One region of the Arthrobacter sp. GAS37 genome, then DNA from elsewhere that is predicted to be linked to it. Evidence: predicted binding sites of a transcription regulator. Region 1 holds the regulator's gene; the other holds the start of a gene.
What was found. Region 1 encodes LexA, which represses DNA repair genes until DNA is damaged. Its sites were predicted from a motif close to TCGAACANNTGTTCGA; they were not measured.
Positions count from the first base shown of each region.

Region 2: the regulator LexA is predicted to act here: its motif matches at 1,871-1,886, upstream of ABH924_RS08440 (DUF6504 family protein).

Region 1 is NZ_JBIYDB010000009.1:95,124-98,313, forward strand. Features, by position in the region: gene ABH924_RS10225 (ATP-dependent DNA helicase) at 1-1,413, shown strand, start outside; gene lexA (transcriptional repressor LexA) at 1,541-2,290, opposite strand; gene ABH924_RS10235 (LysM peptidoglycan-binding domain-containing protein) at 2,658-3,017, shown strand; gene ABH924_RS10240 (histidinol-phosphate transaminase) at 3,109-3,190, shown strand, end outside.
Region 2 is NZ_JBIYDB010000007.1:64,557-67,746, forward strand. Features, by position in the region: gene ABH924_RS08430 (single-stranded DNA-binding protein) at 1-176, shown strand, start outside; gene ABH924_RS08435 (hypothetical protein) at 343-1,560, opposite strand; gene ABH924_RS08440 (DUF6504 family protein) at 1,919-2,206, shown strand; gene ABH924_RS08445 (DNA polymerase III subunit alpha) at 2,215-3,190, shown strand, end outside.

The DNA of each region.
Region 1 (3,190 bases):
CCCATGGCGGAGGAGTGCTTCAGCGAGCTGGCCCGCCACCGTGCCGCGGAGTCCGACGTCGTGGTCACCAATCACGCGATGCTCGCAGTCAGCGCCTTCGAAGGCCTGGCCGTGTTGCCCGAATACGACGTCGTCGTGGTGGACGAGGCCCACGAGCTCCAGGACCGGGTGACCGGGGCTGTGTCCGGGCAGCTGTCCGTGGCGATGATCCATGCCGCGGCCTCCAGCGCCCGCAAACACACGGCCATCACCGTGGACGCGCTGAACGCCGTCGCGGACCGCTTGGAACTCGCGATCATCGGTGCGCCGTCCGGCCTCCTGCCCAACGGGCTCAATGATGAGCAACTTGATTGCGTGGACCAGCTCCGGGAAGCCTGCCGTGCAGCGCTTTCCGATTCGAAGGGAGATTCGTCCAACGCGGTCGACGGCGGACGCCAGCTCGCGCGCTCACGGCTGATGTTGATCCTCGAGCTGTGCGAACGGCTCCTCGCGGCGCGGGAAAACCGGGAAGTCGTGTGGTTTTCCCGGAACAGTACTTTTGATCCGCAGCAGGGCTACACGGCGCCCGACGAGGATTCGCCCGCGCTCATCAATATCGCGCCGCTCAGCGTTGCCGGACGCCTCCGGGAAGGGCTCTTCGCAGGCCATACCGTGGTGTTGACCTCCGCCACCTTGGCAATCGGCTCTGCATTCGAGGCCACAGCCGGAGGGCTGGGCCTGACCGGACAAGGCGCCCCCAGCTGGACAGGCGTGGATGTAGGCTCGCCCTTCGACTACCCGAAGCAGGGCATGCTGTACGTCGCCAAGCACCTGCCCAAGCCGGGGCGCGGCACCTCGCCCGAAGCGCTTGACGAACTTGAAGAGCTCATCAAGGCCTCGCACGGCGGAGCCTTGTGCCTCTTTTCTTCCCGACGTGCGGCGGAGGACGCGGCGGAAGCGATGCGATCACGCCTGGACGTGGACATCCTGTGCCAAGGCGAATCGACCATGGCCGCGTTGGTGAGGCAGTTTGCCGAGGAGGAGGACACATGCCTGTTCGGAACCATGTCCCTCTGGCAGGGCGTTGACGTTCCAGGCGGTTCATGCCGGCTGGTAGTGATTGACCGGATACCGTTCCCTCGTCCGGACGATCCCCTGATGACGGCACGGTCCCGCGCGGTGGCGCAGGCCGGCGGCAACGGTTTCATGGCAGTTTCGGCAACGCACGCGGCCATCCGGCTGGCCCAAGGGGCCGGCCGCCTCATCCGCTCAACCGGGGACAAGGGCGTCGTGGCAGTCCTGGATTCACGGCTTTCGACCGAGCGCTATGGCAACTTCCTCCGGGCAGCGTTGCCGCCCTTCTGGCCCACCACGGACCGTTCAGTGGTGCGGGGTGCGCTCGAACGGCTTTACGCCGAGTCGGCCAAGGCTTAGATCGGCCGCACCAGCAAGCAGCGGCCTGAGGCCCGCGAAAACCGGCGTTTGTTTCCGATCCCGGAGCCTGTTGCCCCGGAGCTGGAAACAAGCCCCGGTCCTGGGCCCAGTTCCCCGCTACCGCGAACTAAAGTGAACGCAGGACCGAGACGACTTTGCCCATGATGGTGGCATGGTCGCCCAGGATGGGCTCGTACTGCGTGTTCTGGGGGAGCAGCCACGTATGGCCGTCGCGCTGCCGGAAGGTCTTGACGGTGGCTTCATCGTCCAGGAGTGCGGCCACGATGTCGCCGTTGAGGGCGTCGTTTTGACGCCGTACCACCACCCAGTCTCCATCGCAGATAGCTGCGTCGATCATGGAATCGCCGGCGACCCTGAGCATGAAGAGCTCGCCATGGCCTACCAACTGGCGGGGCAGCGGCAGGACGTCTTCGACGGTCTGGTCCGCCAGGATGGGTCCGCCGGCGGCAATGCGCCCGACGAGGGGAACCATGGCCGTGTCACTGGCACTCGCGAGTTCCGTGACGGCCATGCCGCCGGCGCTGCGGAGTTTCGCCGGCGCTTCAACGCCGGGTATGACGGAGCCGCCGTCCAGGGTCAAGGGCATGAGGACTTCCATCGCACGCGGGCGCTTGGGATCGCGACGAAGATAGCCGAGCTTCTCGAGCTGTGACAACTGGTGCGTGACGCTGGACAAGCTGGCCAAACCAACCGTGTCCCCGATTTCGCGCATCGACGGCGGATAGCCGTGATCGTTCACTGAACGTTGGATGGTCTCCAGGATTTTCTTCTGGCGGACGGTCAGGCTCTTGGGGGCCTTCTGCGGCTGCTGGCTCCGCGCTGAGCCCGACCCGCTGCCAGTGGCTTTCGCTGCCATGTTCGCCAACGCCCTTCCGTTCCGCCCGTTCGGCCCTGAGGCGCTTGCCGGGACTGTCGGCCTGAAATGTCAGACCCTCCTGTTGCACTGGTTCAGTGCTCGTTCCTTCACTCAAACGTAGGGCAGGCACAGGCGTTTTTCAAACATTTGTTCTAGCGAGTCTCGACATCGTTCGTTGATAAGTGCTAAAAATGTCATAGCAAGGTTCGAATATGTGTTCTATAAAAGTGATGCAGGATCCGGGTGTTCGTTCGAATCGTTCGAACAGAACAACGAACAACCGTCCTGCAAGCACTGACTGAAGGCAAGAATTGGCAGCCGCAACCAGAGATTCCGGAACGCGGCATTGTTCAGAAGGGCTCCTCTCATGTCCGCAATCACCATCACCCACAGGTCCGGCCGCAGTACGGCACCGGGCCGGCTTCGCCTGACCCGCCGGGGCCGCGTGGTCTTCTTCGGCGTCCCTGGAATGCTCTTGGTCGCAGTGCTGCTCAGCCTGGCGGGATTCCTGAATTCGCCGGCCAAGGCTGCTGATTCCGCCGCCGAGCTGCAGCCCACCTCCAGTACGAGCGTCACGGTGCAAGTGGGCCAGTCCTTGTGGGGGATTGCGGGCATTGCCGCGCCTTCCCGGGATCCGCGCGACGTCGTTGCCGAGATTATCCAGCTGAACAACCTTCAGGACGGCCACATCGTGCCGGGCCAGCAACTGTTCATTCCTGCCACCTGACAGCAACGTTGGCCGGGCTGACAGTTCGCCTGGACGGGCGCCGGGCCGTCACAGTTTCAGTGCATCCACCGTGGCGCCTTAAACTGTCATGGTGAGTGACCAGCTTGAGCGACTTGACCGACTTCCCCTCCGGACCAACCTCCGCGGCCTGAGCCCGTATGGCGCGCCGCAGC
Region 2 (3,190 bases), on a different contig from region 1:
CCGCATACCAGCGCTCGGCACACACAGCGGTTTCAGGGCCGGAGGTTGGCATTCAGGTTGGCCCTGAGGTCTCGGCTGACGCGGAGGCAGCCTCTCCGGTGTACAACATTGCGACTAAGAGCCCGGTGGTGGTGCCCCCTTTCGGGGCAGCGCAGGGGAGTGAGATGAGTTACTAGCTGCAGTGCGGCATCTGTTGTGGACAAGATCCGATGTGCCCATGTTGGCGCATCGGATTCTTTTGTCTCGATCCTTGTCGCAGAATTGCACGGTCCGCCGACGGCAGGGCAACGAAGCGGCGGGTCGGGGCTGACGGTTGGGGCCGTCAATTGCTACGCGATGCATTTATCCGCGTGGCCAACTCGATCTGCTGATGCGTGCCACGCATATTCGGCCGTTATCGGGCCTCTGGATGAGGGCCAGCCGTTTGCCGTCCGCGATGAGGGTTAGGCTGACTTTGTCGCCCTTACTTGCGGGGCCGATCGGGCTTACGAACCGGTAGAAAATATAGAACGAGCGCCGGTTTCCTGCGGGGTCCTTCGCTTCGAGGCGGATCGTGACGCCGTTCCGGCCGGCGGTCTTCCGTGTGACCGTGACCTCGACCTGGCGCCACTGGGCTCCGGAGGCGAGTAATTTGCGGATTCCGCCATGGTCTCCTAGCTCGTTCCTGAGCACGAGGGCGATTGCGGTCGGGAGGATCAGCAGAAATATGCCCATGGTCATGGGATCGGGATGGTTCGCGTCGTTGGCGCCGTCGATCCAGATGTCATGCGGATCGGCTGTGTCGACGTCGATCGTTGTCCGGAACCCAGGCCCGGGCAGAGTATTGCACTTCGCGTTGACTTTGGCGACGCTGTGCAGTTGGTGGCCGTTGATGGTGTAGTCCACGTCCAGCTGACACGAGGAATCGCGGCGTGCCGAGGTATCGGTTTGTGCCGTGACCGTCCCGTCGGTTTTGGTGTGGCTGGCGAGTGTGTGTTTGATCCCCGCGATGACGGCCCATCCGAGCCAGCCTGAGACCGATGCGATGGCGACGACAGCGGCGGCTCGTTTGAGGCAAAGCCTCCTGCGAAGCCAGCTGCCTTTCCACGTCGGGGGTGCGGAGTCTGGCGGTATGGTGGCCTGCAACCGGGTGCTCTTGGTGAGCCGGACCCATGGTTCCGTCGCTTCGCTGCCGGTGACCGACGACGGAGCTTCGATGGTTTCGCGTGCGGAGTGGCGAGGGGTCCTCTGTGGAAGACTGCCGAGCTCGGACGAGGTCAGGTTCGCCTTTGCCCTGAACCATGTGCGGGACATGGCGCTCGTGTTCCACTCGCTCTCGACTTTGCGCGCCGCATCTGTGCCTGTCAGCGACCAGGGCATATACCGGCTGGTTCCGAATGCCCCCGGAACCAATGATCCTTCGGAAACGAGCTCTTTGATCGCTTCGAGGGTGAGTTCCCTAGCCCGCCGATGATCCGAAAGAACACCAGTGCTCCGTGCGACGGCGACTAAGTCGGAGGCGCTGAGCCAGCGGTCAGCGGCCGCTTCGATCATCGACTCCCGAAGTGCGCCGGCCTTCATGCGGGCACGTCCGCCGGGACATCGACTGGAGCCCGAGCTGAGTCGTGTCCACAGATGTAGGTCATTTGCTTTCCCCCCGCTGCGGATGATGCATCGCCGTTCTTACGGCAAACTATCGCACGATCACGACCCCCAACACCCACGATGTGGAACCGCGCGCACGCCCCTGAGCCCGATACGCCGAGCCCAATCAACAGCACTACTCTGCGGGGCGCCGACTAACACAATCGCTGAAAGCAGATACTCGAACTGAGGCGTCAGGCCAGAGGTTCCCGGTCCTTCCTCAAACTGTCGGTGGCGACGCATAGTGTCGAACGCATATTCTATTAATAGTTCTTCTCTTAGAAGGTGTGTTCTAGTGCTTGATGTTGATGAGCGTGTGTTAGTGCGGACGACCCCGGATGGCCGCCCCCTGGGGTTTGAGTGGCGGGACCGGCAGTACCGGAGCACCGAGACCCCTCTGCGGTTCTATACCCGGCGCCCGTGGTGGCTGGAACAGGCCCGCGTCCAGAAGGGCATCGGCCCGCAGGTGCTCGAGACGGAGACCTGGCGGATCACGGCCTCTGGCCGTGGCCGTTCGGCGGAGCGGGTGTTCGAGCTTGTCCGGGACGACGCTGATTGGGTGCTGGCCCGCATCCTCGGCTAGAAGTCTCGATGTTCACTCACTTGCATGTTGCATCGGCGTTTTCCGCCCATTACGGGGTGGACTGGCCGGACACCCTGGCGGCGGCGGCGAAGGCCGGGGGAGCGGACGCCCTGGCCGTGACCGACCGGGACGGGCTCTACGGGATCCCCAAACACGTCGGTGCCTGCGTGGCGGCAGGGATCGATCCGATCCTCGGCGTCGAGCTCGCCGTCCTCGACGCTGACGGGACCGTGGGCGGACGCGTCGTTGTCCTGGCCCACGGCCACAACGGCGGCGCCGGCTACGCGGCCCTGTGCCGGCTGGTTTCCGCCGCCCACGCCCGCAAGACCGTCGCGGTGGCCCGGGCAGAGATCGCCGCGCGTCTTCTCACGGATACCGGCACGGTGGGGACCGTGCTGCTCGGGCCGCTCTCCGACGTCGGGCTCAAGGTCGGGACCCGCGGCGACGGAATGGCACTGATCGGAGAGTGGCTCGCCGTCCTGCCCGTGGAGGCACTCCGGGTCGAGGTCGTCTCCCACCTCTCCGCGCCCGGGCTGCCGTTCAGCCACACCCACGCCACACGGATGCTCCGCCTCGCCGGCAGGGCCCAGGTGAAGGCGGTCCTGAGCAACGCGGTCCGCTACGTACTGCCCGACGGGGCGATCACCGCGGACATCCTGGATGCCGCCCGGGCGCTGAGACGCCTGGACGAGACCGGGGTCCAGCCCACGGCCCAGGCCTGGCTCAAACCCGGACCGATAATGCAGGCCCTCGCCGCGGAGATCGCCGCGGTCGGCCAAGCCGGCGCCGCGGCCGCGAAAGCCCTGCTCTCCGAGACCGAGGCATTGGCGGACCGGTGCCGGATCGACCCCGTCAGTGATGCCGGCTGGGGCGTGCCGGTCATGCCCGAAGCCTCCATCATCGGCATCACCGGCGACCCCCTCACCGTGCTGTGGGAACGGGCCCGGGCCGGGGCCAACACCCTCTACACGGGCGCTGATCACG